Linked DNA regions of Arcticibacter tournemirensis. The protein of the gene in region 2 binds, or shares a complex with, the protein of the main gene of each other region. Links are inferred from orthologs where the notes say so. Each region holds a gene or a part of one and is shown on either strand. Other genes may lie near its edges.

Region 1 (5,825 bases), 2.5 Mb from region 2 along the record:
GAAGAGACTCCATCCTGATCTGCCACAGTTGATTAATGTGGAGGCTTTTCTGATTCTTATACCATCGGATCTTCAATAGAGAGGCGATCAATATCGCCGTCTGCACCAGAATGCCCGCCAAATATAATAACCCTATTCCCGATGCATACTTATGGGCTACTGCCTTAATGCTGAAATCACCGTTGCTGACTTCGTTTGCTCCGATCACTGCGCCCGGGTATTCGGCCACTTGCTGCCCTGTAAGCGCAACCTCGACCATTCGTCCGGTAAATAGAAGAAAAATAACACATAAGGAAATATATAACAACCGGAACCGGAAAGCCGAATCCATCCAGGGAAGAAGGAATATGATTAATTTGGCTAACAAATAAATTATTAATCCCTGACCGAGGGATTCGTACATAGCCTCCGTTAAGCCGTGAAATAATTTAACAGTGTCCATACTATTCTATTTTTTATCCAGTTGATCCAAATATTTCTTTATCTGTTCGATCTCTTCCTTTGACGATTTCCGGTTACTTAAAGCCTGCATCACCAATTGGCTGGCCGATCCGTTAAATACCGTATCAATCACTTTATTAAGAATGCTGTTTCTTGTACGTTCGGGATTCATCAACGCTTTGTATATGTGAGTCCGCGAACTGGTATCGCGCTCTACCATCCCCTTCTCGTGCATAATTTGCATAAGCTTGAGTGTAGTAGTATAACCTACTTCCTCGCCACGCTCCTCCGAAAGTATTTCATTTACTTCCCTTACAGTACACTCCCTCTTCTGCCATAATATCTGCAGAATTTCTAACTCGCTATCCGTTGGTTTTATATTCATCTTAACTACGAATAATTTCGTATTACAATAGTACGAACTATTTCGTAATTAAGAAATATTTTTAACTTTTTTTAACAGAAGGCAGTAACCGTATACAAGAGAAGCGCTGGTCCCTGGGTGAAACTAAAGGCAAAACTTTACATTTATTACTTACAAAGTTTAGGTTCTCAATTATTAGCTTATTTTACAACGTATCACTTATACCCTACTACGTATAACTTACAACCTACAACTTATAACGCAGGATCTCGCCGCCTATCAGGTTCACTTCCTCGTCAACGTCAAACAGAGGAAGATCTGTCTCAGGATCTAGTTTAAGCCACTGTTCCCCCTCGTCTTTCTGGATCTTCATATACTCAATTCCCTCTTTAAAAATAGTATAAACACCGTCCTCTTCGGGAAATACAGAATATGTAATATGTCCTGATTCAATATCAAAAGGTTCTTCCATGACACAAAATTAACGATATTTTGGCGGAGGGCCGACATGAGGATCTCAAAAAACTTAAATACGCCAAATAAGTTCTTAGATTAGTATCCTATACTATGATGAATTACGAAGATCAGGCACGTGCCGAACTACAAGCATGGCAGCAGAAAATGCAGCAGGATCCGGGTCTTTTCGACAAGCTCTCAAAAAGGGCGCAGGACCGGATTAACCGGATGATTCCGGAAAAAGCCCATGCCGTGATTACCACTACCATCCAAAAAATGGTAGAGGCCGTTCTGTTTGGAGCAAAATATACGTCCGCCAGAATGCTTACAGACGTTCCCTTGCAGTTCAGAGAAAATCAGTTGCAGGAACGAATATCATTTTATCGTAATTCTGCCGTTGCTGAGGGCGCCGTAACGGGCGCTGGAGGCATTCTGCTCGGACTGGCCGACTTCCCGCTCCTGCTAGGATTAAAGCTAAAATTCCTGTTTGATGCCGCTTCCGTTTATGGTTTCGACGTCAAAGATTACAAAGAGCGGCTCTATATTCTCTACATCTTCCAATTAACCTTTTCCAGCCGGAAGAAGAGAAAAGAAACATATAAGCTCATTGAAAACTGGCACACATACGAGCAAGGCTTACCGGAAAAGCCTGAAGATTTCGACTGGCGCAGCTTTCAGCAGGAATACCGCGACTATATTGATCTGGCCAAAATGGCGCAGCTACTACCGGTAATCGGTGCCGCAGTAGGTGCTATTGCCAATTATAAACTCATGAATCAGTTAGGCGAAGCAGCAAAAAATGCTTACAGAATGAGATTATTATAAGGAAAAGTTTACCTTCAGCCTTGAAGTACATACTATACCTCAGGCTTTTTAGATACAATATTGGCACGTTAACTATGTGATAGATAATTATTTTTCTTTAATATATTCACACCACTACCCCGCCGAAACCGCAAATAGCGGCCTTTTTCATTGCGGCTGCATCAAACTTCGTAAACGCACCCATTTTCAAAGCAATGAAAGCAGCCGCGAGTTTCTTTTTTGGTATCTTTTTTCTTTGCGGTCAAAGAAAAAAGTACACTCACTTTATTTTTTACTAACTTTGTTAGCAATGAAACGATCGGGAAGTGCAGATCTGCCTTTACATTACGGCTACGTTCCTCAATGGCTGGCAGAACGAATGGCAAAGTTGGGCCTGGCTATTACAGAGGCTATTATCATCGAATACGGAAAGCAGGAAGTGTTACGACGGCTCAGTGATCCTTTCTGGTTTCAGAGTCTTGGAGCTGTAATGGGCATGGACTGGCATTCTTCGGGTATTACTACCTCTGTCATGGGAGCATTAAAACGTGCCGTAAATCCTCACTCCCGAGAACTGGGGATCTATATCTGCGGCGGGAAAGGAAAATATTCGCGTGAAGCGCCCCGCGAACTTCTTTCAGTGGGCGAACGTACAGGCATTGACGGCAGCTACCTGGTGCGTTGCAGTAAGTTAAGTGCAAAAGTAGATAACACCGCCATTCAGGATGGCTTTCAGTTATATATGCATAGCTTTATAGTAAGCGATGAAGGCCAGTGGACGGTTGTTCAGCAGGGAATGCAGACCGGAGGATCAACAGCAAGACGTTATCACTGGCATTCTTCGTCCCTCGCCTCTTTCGTGGACGAACCTCACACAGGTATTTGCGGAACAAATCAGGGAAGTATTTTAAACATGGTGGCCAGGGAGGCTTCCACCGCAAGAGATGGAGTAATGGCCTTAACTGTCGAGAACCCAAAACAGATGCTTGCCGAGGCGCAAAAACTGGTTATGCCTGCACATCACGACGTACGCTCAAAAGATGTAGATCTGAAACGGCTTGGAAGCATCCTCTGGCTGGCGCGCGACAAGAGGCCGTCGGATTTCGAAGAGCTCCTGCTGCTCGAAGGTGTAGGTCCCCGCACACTGCAGTCCCTTGCTCTGGTAAGCGAAGTAATTTACGGAACTCCATCCCGCTTTAAAGATCCTGCACGCTTTTCTTTTGCCCACGGCGGCAAAGATGGCCACCCATTTCCAGTGCCAATCAACGTTTACGATGAAACGATAAGCACATTGCAGACAGCGGTACACAAAGCAAAAATGGGCAATTCCGATAAACAACTGGCTCTTCGAAAACTAGGTGAGATTGCACAAAAGGCCGAAAAAGACTTTAAACCAAACAACAACTTCGAACAGCTGATCGAAAAAGAACGGAATGAATCCTGGCGCTATGGAGGCCGTACCGTTTTTGGCAAAGCTAAACCGCCTGTTGATCAGCAGTTAAAACTCTTCTGAGTTTATCGCCACGCTTTTATCATCCTGTCCTTCCCCCGTAAGTCTTTCTTCAATTCTGTTTTAAAGCCTTTCGCTTCCAGTAAAGCACATGTTTCAGCGCCAAAGTGCTCGTTGATTTCAAGAAAGATAGATCCTTCAGAATCAAGGTGCCTGAGACTGAAATCGGCGATATACCGGTAAAATATCAGTGGGTCTTCATCAGGCACAAACAAAGCGGTATGAGGCTCAAAATCAAGAACGTTCTTATGCATTCCTTTTTTCTCGGAACTGGTAACATAAGGGGGATTACTTGTAATGATGTTAAATCTAACAGGCTGAAGACTAAATGTACTATCCAAAATATCTCCCTGGATAAACCGAACCTCCGTTCCATTGAGAGCGGCATTCGCTGTTGCCGTTTCGAGAGCATCAGAGGAAATATCAAGTCCACATATTACAGCTTCAGGAAGATTTCGCTTCAGTGCAACAGGGATACAGCCGCTGCCGGTACCAATATCAAGAACAGAGAGCGCTTCCTCAGCTCTTTTAATCCGGTTTTTTTCTTTTACAAAAGTCAGCACCCAGTGTACAAGCTCCTCAGTCTCGGGCCGGGGTATAAGCACAGAAGAGTTTACTTTAAACCGCAGTCCGAAAAAGTCGGCTTCTTCCATCACATACTGAAGAGGCCTTCCCAAACGAAGTTCGTCAAGAATTCTTATAAGAGAGGTTTCCTGCACTAACGTAACAGAATCATTCTTATGAAGCAGATAATAGCTCTTGCTCACATTGCAAACATGTTCTACAGCAAGCGCTGCTATGCTTTTAGCCTCATCCTTCTCGTAAAAGGATGGTAGCTGATTTACATATATTGTTTCTATATCTCCAAATGTCATGTTTCCTGAAAAGTAAACGGTCTTTTGTTGTGTTCTTCTATTTTACAAACTAAGACTTGTTTGATATGCAAGTTTACATAAAGCTGCATATAAAACAAGTGGATCGGTCTTATCTTCCTTTGAAAAGCAGTTTTACTGATGAAATGTAGAGAATATCATTTTATCAGTTCAGCTTTTCTCTTTTTATGTAAACTTGCATATTCTTAGATCGAATCGCTAAAGCGTTTCTTAGTAGAAAATTAAAATATCCGAAATTGTTTTGATCACACCGGAAGAAAAATACATGCATCGTGCTGTTGAGCTGGCACGGCTGGGAGCGGGAAGAGTTAGTCCCAATCCCATGGTAGGTGCCGTTATTGTACATCATGATAAGATCATTGGTGAGGGCTTTCACCAGGAGTACGGCAAAGCACATGCAGAAGTAAATGCTGTCAATTCAGTATTTGCTGCCTTTGCGGATGCAGAAGCCAGGTTAAAAGAGTCGGTAATATACGTCACGCTGGAACCATGCTCGCATTATGGAAAGACACCACCATGTGCCCACCTGATTATCAGGCACGGGATCCCGAAAGTGGTGATAGGCAGTCCTGATCCCTTCGATCAGGTTAACGGAAAAGGCATTCAGCAACTAAGGAATGCCGGTATAACGGTTGAAGAAAACGTCCTCCGGAAAGAATGCGACTTTCTAAACCGCCGCTTTTTTACGAGGTTAAAAAAACAGCGGCCCTACATCATTTTGAAATGGGCTGAAACAGCCGATCACTTTTTCGCTCCTAATAATGGTTCGCAGCAATGGATAAGCTCCGCAGCCGCCCGTATCCTTACGCACCGCTGGCGTGCGGAAGAGGATGCCATACTGGTCGGAAAGAACACCGCCTTAATAGACAATCCGCAGCTCAACGTGAGGGAATGGCGTGGCCGCAACCCGAAAAGGATTGTCATAGACCGCCATCTCGCACTACCTCCGGGCCTCCATCTGTTCGACCAGAGTCAGCAAACCATCATTTTCAATTCAGTAAAGACCGAAACACACAACGCGGTAAAGTATCTGGAACTTGAAGATTTTGACCGTTACCTCCCCCAGATGATCGCCTATCAGCTTTACATTATGGACATTCAATCCATCATCGTCGAAGGCGGTGCAAAAACACTCGATCTCTTCATCAAGGCCAACCTCTGGGACGAAGCAAGGATCTTCACAGGTCCGCAATACTGGGGAGAAGGAATACCGGCCCCGCAAATCACAGGCAACGTAAAGGACGACCTGAGGGTCGGTCCCGACAGATTAAGAACTGTGTTCAGGGAATATTGAAGATCAAAAATTGTAGGTTACTTGTTGAGATTGCAAGCTTTTGCTCATGCAATAACGTCTAAA
Region 2 (7,781 bases):
CGTCGACTCTAGTCCCGCGGTAACATCCGCCCTCTTTAAATCATCTTCATCAACGCGCGAGAAGATACGCAGTCCCTTTACTATTTCAGCTGTTCTGGTAGCTCCTTCATGTATTCCCTTCAGAAGATGCGATATTTCTATTTTAAGGTAATCGAAATCCAGCTCTTCCTTAATGTTCTCTATGCTTTTTTGCTTATCTGTCGTTGAAGTTTCCTCTGATAGAGCAATATCTTCAATTGACGACAGCGCTTCAATAAGCAGGTCAAAATCCCTCCTCAGAGGCGTTACATTCGATGTAACAAAGTTAATGGGGTTGTTTATTTCATGAGCAATTCCTGCCGTTAACTGCCCGAGCGAAGCCATCTTTTCTGATTCCACCAGCTGACTCTGTGCCTGCTTTAAATCTTCAAGCGTTACATTGAGTTCGTCGTTCGATTCTTTAAGCTCCAGCGTACGCTCATTAACCTTTTGCTCGAGTATAACGTTTTGTTCACGGATGATCCGTTCGTTCTCTTTGGCTACCCTTAGCGCTTCTGCCTGCGAAAACTCTTTCTCTTTCTTAAGTATATTTATGCGATCTGCCAAACCAAAGGAAAGCAGCGACATCTCGATAGCCGAAGCAAGTTGCATCGCATAGCTGGTGAGAGTGTTATAGGGAAGTATCTGGTAATCTTTCAGCAAAAAGATAATAGCTCCGGCAAGTAACACCGACCATGCCGAGAAAAAGAACTTCGCAGGCTGGTACCCCTTTATCATGATGGTAAGCGAGGTAACGAATATAACGATGGATGCCAGCGAAGTAGCCGACTGCATTATTTTAAAGCCTAACGGTATATTGCCGGCAAGAGTAGGCACAAAGCTGAGAATAAATAGTCCCATGCAAAGCCATAACGCCGGTCGTGCTCTTCTGAAGTTTTTACCAACCTCAAGATAGTTGTTGGTAAAGAGCAGGGCCGCAAATCCGCTGGTTGAGGCGAATAAGATGATACTTTTCGAATCAAAACCAGGCCAGGCAGGCCACAGATACTGGAAATTATAGCCCTTTAAGCCAACCTGCGTAAGCCCTACAAAAAAGATGTAAATTACATAGTATAAATAGCTCCTGTCCTGAACCGAGAAGTATACAAAGAGGTTGTAAAAGAGCATGATCAGAACGATACCTATGTAAATTCCCGAAAGCATATTTTCTTTGCTGCTTTGTTGGAACTGCGCTGTTGGCCGGCTTACATATATCGGGAGGAAAATTTGTTTATCCCCTCGTATCTTCAGAAAAAAAGTTTTAGTAGTATTGACCGGAACATTGAGGTCGAATAGATAATCCGGCGATTTGTATTTCCGCGTATTAAAGAAAACATCCTTTCCCGATGAAATATGCTCGTAGTCGCCATTTTTTCCGGGCGAGAAGAGTTCTACCTTATCCAGTTCAGGATAAGCAATATGTAATACTAAATGATTGTCTGACGACTGATTGCTGATACTAAACTTTAGCCAGATACTTGATTTGCTCAGGCCAAAATTAGGTACGGTTACCGTAGAGGGAACAAAGTCTGAAGAATGTAAGACCTCTTTAAAGCCAATTTCCTTATTGGGCTGCAATGTGAACAACTCTTTTCCCGCAAGTACCCTTTCTGTAGACTTTGTAATAACAACCTGTCCCTTGCAAAAAGAACAAACAAAAACGAAAAGAACAGCAATAAGAAAATTCTTTAGCATGTGGGTCATTTATTTTAAAGCAGAAGCTACCACCAGGTTCATTGAGCAAGCAAAGTAATGGTTCGAATCGGCCCGTTGCAAAGAAGCAATAAACGAATCGTATTCCTCAGCGTTTAAATACCCCTTGCTCTTCATTTCTGTTAGTGACTGATCAATAAGCAAATAAGTGAAAACTTCTTTCAATGACTTTAATGCGAAGGGAAATACCTCAAGTTTGATGTTTTTGAATTCTGCTTTTTCGAGATAGCCGGTAAGCTGTCTGGCCGCCCTGCCATTATTTATTTTTTCATCAGTAAGATAACGGCTCACTTTTTCTTCTATCGCAGTATCTGCATTATAAAACGAGAGGTTGCTCCAGTCGGTTTCCACAATAACCAGCGGTTGTCCTGGTTTTAATACTCTGTAAGCCTCGTTTATTACTTTCTGTGGCTCTTTAAGGTGCTGAATCAGTCTTTCGGTACGAATGCCGGAAAGAGTGGCATCTTCAAAAGGGATTGGACTAGCTTCTGAAAGAATGAACTCTACATTCTCATTATCAGCCGCAGCGCTGATCGCTTTATCAATCATCCGGGAGTCATGATCAATCCCAACAATCTTTACTTCCTTGCCCAGCAAGTTACCCAGATTAATGGCATCAATGCCTGTGCCGCAACCCAACTCAAGGACGGTTCCTTTCAGAATGGCAGTAAATGGATTATATGAATATTCCTTTAGTTTTTTTAGGATCGACGCAGTTCCTTCCAGATAACTGATGTCGTAGTGTTTATCTGACATTTGGTGTGTGTATTGCAATTTTATAAGATATTCAGATTGTTTTCGTCAATAGTAACAGGGCGTATTTTTTGAGAGTTTGCGATAGTGTCGGCAAGGCTCCATTTATCCAGGTTGGGAATCTCCAGCTCATAATGGATTTCTATTTCTTTTTTTCTTAACACCTCGGTACGAACAATATTGAGGTTTTTCCTTAATTCCATCATGGAGTTGCGATCTTCTTCGCTTGCCGTGCTTAATCCGTCCATATCTTCATAGATCATTGTTGTTGCTATAAGATCTAATTTTGGATAGTAAAACGTGCCGTTATTTCCCACCCTTGTTTCAAGGCGGTATCCTACAGTTTCGGTTAACTTTACAGTATAAGGGGCACAAAGCGCAAAAAGCGATTTAATACCGATCTGAGGGGCAAGCGATATTGCTGCGCGGGTTAAGAAGATACTGCCGATACCGTAGCCAGCGATTTCCCTTGAATTCCATAGTCCGCAGCCTTCTCCGGTGCCATACAGTGCATATTTTCTCACCAGACTATGGATTGTCGGATCCATCGCTCCTGTAGCCTGCTCAATGGGTAAGGGTTCACTTCCGCCTGCAACATGTATGCGGGCGCCGCCATATACTTTCTTTTTGTCCAATGATTCTACTATCAGCACAAAAGCTGCCGGATTAGTAAGCCATCCATGCCTTGCAGAGGTGATTTTTTGAATCCCGAAATTAGTAAGCACATGCGTATGTCCTTCTACAAACAATGCACAGGCCTCGGGGTCATCAATCGCACGGAATGCCCTTAGTCGTACTACTGGCTTCTCTTTGCTTAAAGTATTGTCCATCTGCAATCTTTTGCGCTAAATTTTCATAAATATTCTATCGAAAGGCAAAAAGCGAATCCAACCCCAAAATAACAATTTATTTTTGTTCTCTCCCAGTATATAATGTGATGTTCTGCTTTACCCGTGGAGGAGCATCATACCCTGGTCATGTTTAATGTTCAAAGACGGCCCTATATTATCATTGTTATCTTGTAAGTAGCATCCATAAGTAAATCTCCGGGATACACTTATCACTCCAATCCCTTAAAAGTCCCAGACCAGTGCCTGACCAGAACCTGATCTTGTCAGCATCTCATTAGGCTCTTGTCAGCATCATGTCAGACTCTCGTCAGACTTTAGTCTGACATGATCCTGAGGAGATGCTGACAAGATGCTGACGAGATCAGGCTTTGGTTAGACACTTGTCAGGCATTTATCCGGGTTTATCCAGTCCCCTGTGCTATCTTTTATGTTCTTAAACTAGTTTCCCGGGCGAAAACCTAATGGCCGTTACTTTTTGTATAAAAAGCCTTATTTTTGTGCACTTTGTAAAAAAATAAGTATAAACCGCATCAGTCATTGGGGGACGTTCTCCGACTATGCTTTTGCTTTTGAATAAAACATGCTAGATAAATTAGAAGCGATAAAATTACGCTGGGAAGAGGTGGAGCGGGAGCTGAGTGATCCTGCAACCATCGGCGATATGAAACGTTTTGCTCAGTTGAATAAGGAATATAAGGATCTGGGAAAGATCGTGGAGGAGTATAAGGTATATCACAATGTCGTATCTAATATAGATGCAAACCGGGATATCCTCAATAACGAGAAAGACGATGAGTTGCGCGAGATGGCGAAGCTTGATCTTGATGATTTGCTTGAGCAGAAAGAGGAAATGGAGGAGAGAATTCGTCTGATGCTGATACCTAAGGATCCCGAGGATGCTAAAAATGCAGTCGTCGAAATTCGCGGAGGTACAGGAGGCGACGAGGCAGCTTTGTTTGCTGGAGACCTTTACCGGATGTATACACGGTTTTTCGAGAAGAAAGGCTGGCGAACGGAGGTGGTGGACGTAACAGAAGGTACTGCAGGTGGCTACAAGGAGGTGATTCTTAAGGTTTCGGGAGAAGATGTCTATGGCCAGCTTAAGTACGAGTCGGGTGTGCATCGTGTACAGCGCGTGCCGGATACCGAAACACAGGGACGTGTTCACACCTCGGCAGCTTCCGTAGCTGTATTGCCCGAAGTAGAAGAAGTTGATTTTTATCTTAATCCTGCCGATGTGGAGATGCAGACTTCGCGTTCGGGAGGTGCAGGAGGACAGAACGTAAACAAAGTAGAAACAAAGGTGCAACTGACCCATAAACCGACAGGGATGGTGGTAGTTTGCCAGGTAGAGCGTTCTCAGCTTGCTAACCGCGAGCTTGCCATGGAAATGCTGCGTAGTAAACTTTACGACCTGGAGGTTCAGAAGCAAACAGGAGATATCGCTGCCAAACGAAAGACAATGGTATCTACCGGTGACCGCTCGGCGAAGATCCGTACCTATAATTATCCACAGGGGAGAGTAACAGAACATCGTATCGGATTAACGATGTATAACCTCCCGGCTATTATGGATGGAGAGATACAGGACATCATCGATGCCCTTCAATTTGCCGAAAATGCAGAGAAAATGAAAGAAGGATCGGGCATATAGAGTTAAAAATCGACTTTGTGAATATTCGTTGAAAATTATTTGCCTGATAGTCAGCTTTAAGGGAACTAATTGAAAATATATATTGACAAATAAAAGAAACAAGCTATATTTGCAGTCCCAAAAGGAACGGTTCGGTAGTTCAGCTGGTTAGAATACATGCCTGTCACGCATGGGGTCGCGGGTTCGAGTCCCGTCCGGACCGCAAAAGCCACTCAGAAATGAGTGGCTTTTGTATTTTTAGTGATTTTGAGATCCGCGGGACCGTGGATCGGGGATCCGAATCATCACTTTTATACTTATCAATTTCTAAAGGTGCCGGGTTACAATATAATGGATCAAGCGGAATTCCTGGGGGGAAGGCTTTATTAAGCATAAATATTAGCAAGACGGAATAAGAAGAAAGCAGTATCTCTAACACCTCTGGAGGTAGCTCTGAAAGCCTTGATCTTGGCATTGAAAGATTCAGCAGCGGCGTTGGTACTTCTGTTGTCAAAGAAGTTCAGGATATATTCGTAATGGCTTTGTACCGATCTGGCTACTGTGCTGAAAGAATCAATAGCAGAAGTTTCCACATCATTATACCACATGGCCAGTCTTTTAAAAGCCTGTGTCTTGCTCTTACAGATGGTAAAGATGTTACTTAACCTGAGGGCTAACTGATAGGCTTTATGTAACAGGGGATAGCGGGGAAATAGGATGTCTGCACGTTCTTTTTGTGATGGAGTCCATTTGCTTTCGTGTTTAAAGAGCAGATATCTGCTTCGGGCCAGGAGCTGCTTGAGGGTATCGCCATTAGGAAGCACCTCAGGCTGATAGCTTTGTTTGGTTTTCCTGGCCTGGGCAATCCGTCCGTTCTCCTCTTCCAAAGCTTCCCACCGGTATCTGATCCTGAGCTCCTGAACAGCATCGCTGGCAAGCTTTTGTACATGGAACCGGTCAATGACCCGGCGGGCAGATGGAAAGCATCTTCGGATAGCTTTGGCCATATTTGCAGCCATATCCAGGGTTACTTCTTTTACTTTTTTTCTCAGGCGGAATGATATACGCTCTAAAACTGCAATGATCTGATCGGCCTGAGTGCCTTTCAGCATGGCTACAATGCTCCCTTTTCTCCCTCTTGCAGCCTTATTAGTGATTATAGTATACAATTCTCCGCCAGAGAGGGCCGTTTCATCTATACTGAGGTATTCTCCCATGTTGGCCGGGAATATCATCCATTCGGCAGCATGATCTTTCTGTTCCCACTGATGGAATGTACTGATATGATCTTTATATTGTTCCTGTAACTGTTTACCGTCAATCCTAAAATAGTGTCCCAGTTGATGACAGCTTACCGGATAATTATCCAAATATTCCTTTTAAAAAAGCGGCGAATTCTGTGGTCATCCGCGCTCCTTTCTGTACTAAATCCCAGTCTCTGGTTACTATAGTCCCTTTATCTGCTACTTCCCATCTGCGCCGTTTTATACACAAGTTTACCTTCTGGCCCCGGATAGGAAAGTCCTGAATGGTGATTTCGGGCATGAACCCCTTGGATTCCAGCTTTTGGTTGTGATATTCCTGGGGAAGGATATTCTTCTCTTCAAGATATATATGCAGGCCTGCTGCACTTTGAAGCACCTGTGTTAATTCAAAAAATTCTAAGATGCCTTTCGGTAATAATATGCTCGCTAACTGTAGGTATGGATCTTGCAAGGGTTACTCTTTTTACGTGTTATTAACTCTCCGCAAAAAAACAACTTTTCATTGTATCCCCCAAGTATTCCGCTTGATCCAATATAATTAAACGAAGGGAAGAATGTTGTTAATATCGAGCAGGACAGTTAAGGTTGCCAAATCTTAAGGAGACAAGTATTATTGTCCACTGATCAGTATAAACGACGAATTTTATGACGAAAAATATTACACCTTGAAAAAAATCTTTAAACCTTTTTTAATTCACTCTTCTGAAATCAGTGATTTGCGGGAGGGTTGTTCTTTGCTCTGTGCTGTTTTCAAGAAGGGATCAAAGAGATGATTTTTTAAACTAGCTAATAGCCTTCGATTTGATCTGTTATGATGAATGAAAATAGTGGCTTTGTTTGGTTCCGGTACAGTGGCCGGTATGGAAACAGCAGAACTGTCAGGAACGGTTAAGATTGATATTTTATAGATATGAATATCTGCAACGAACAGTCCGATATGGAATTAGTTACCTTGTTAAAAGCAGGTGATGTTCTTGCCTTTACAAGGCTATACAACAAATACAGTCGAAAAATGTATATTAATATGTATAGGATGGTAAAGGACAACGATGTTGTAGAGGAGATGATTCAGGTTTTATTTTCACGGATATGGCAACATCGGGAAGCTATTACTTATGAATTTGATTTTTCCTCTTATCTCTACCGTGCCGCATCGAATCTGGTATGCGACTTTTATAGGAAGTTGGAAAGTGACAAAAAAATGAGGGCCCATTTTATATCCACCATAACTGAACACTATTCCCATATAGAAGAAGATATATATTTCAAGGAAAGTAAGATGCTTTTAGAGCAGGCGTTGGCTCTGCTTTCCCCTCAGCAACGGCATGTTTATCAACTATGTAAAATTGACGGTTTTAGTTATAAAGAAACTGCAGGCAGGCTCGGGATTTCTCCATATACGGTTAAAGAATATCTTTGTACGGCAAAACGCCTGGTTAGAACTTTTATTACGGCGAACATGGAAACTATAGGTTGTTTTACAGCTGTTTCTTTTTTGTTGAGTAAGTTATACTTTTAAGAACTTAATCCCCCCGTTTTCTTTTGAAA

Evidence for each region.
Region 1: the proteins of prfA (region 2) and prmC are in contact, whole or in part, in a crystal structure (PDB 2B3T), measured with the Escherichia coli proteins. The link is inferred for Arcticibacter tournemirensis from one-to-one orthologs.

The regions. Positions count from the first base shown.
Region 1 is NZ_VFPL01000001.1:3,085,508-3,091,332, reverse strand. What follows is about bases 2,516-5,370. They hold prmC (peptide chain release factor N(5)-glutamine methyltransferase), read right to left. Parts: upstream 4,451-5,370; coding sequence 3,581-4,450; downstream 2,516-3,580. Other genes in these bases: ribD (bifunctional diaminohydroxyphosphoribosylaminopyrimidine deaminase/5-amino-6-(5-phosphoribosylamino)uracil reductase RibD), read left to right, coding at 4,713-5,370; BDE36_RS13040 (DUF763 domain-containing protein), read left to right, coding at 2,516-3,578. In the rest of the region: BDE36_RS13060 (M56 family metallopeptidase), read right to left, coding at 1-442; BDE36_RS13055 (BlaI/MecI/CopY family transcriptional regulator), read right to left, coding at 449-826; BDE36_RS13050 (hypothetical protein), read right to left, coding at 1,053-1,277; BDE36_RS13045 (EcsC family protein), read left to right, coding at 1,373-2,086; more of BDE36_RS13040, read left to right, coding at 2,376-2,515; more of ribD, read left to right, coding at 5,371-5,762. UniProt on the Escherichia coli protein: Methylates the class 1 translation termination release factors RF1/PrfA and RF2/PrfB on the glutamine residue of the universally conserved GGQ motif, i.e. on 'Gln-235' in RF1 and on 'Gln-252' in RF2.
Region 2 is NZ_VFPL01000001.1:623,951-631,731, forward strand. Bases 2,996-5,952 are described here. They hold prfA (peptide chain release factor 1), read left to right. Parts: upstream 2,996-3,915; coding sequence 3,916-4,989; downstream 4,990-5,952. Other genes in these bases: BDE36_RS02705 (hypothetical protein), read right to left, coding at 2,996-3,314; BDE36_RS02720 (ISAon1 family transposase), read right to left, coding at 5,355-5,952. Outside these bases: BDE36_RS02695 (sensor histidine kinase), read right to left, coding at 1-1,713; BDE36_RS02700 (methyltransferase domain-containing protein), read right to left, coding at 1,723-2,487; more of BDE36_RS02705, read right to left, coding at 2,508-2,995; more of BDE36_RS02720, read right to left, coding at 5,953-6,338; BDE36_RS02725 (ISAon1 family transposase N-terminal region protein), read right to left, coding at 6,331-6,609; BDE36_RS02730 (RNA polymerase sigma factor), read left to right, coding at 7,144-7,752. UniProt on the Escherichia coli protein: Peptide chain release factor 1 directs the termination of translation in response to the peptide chain termination codons UAG and UAA.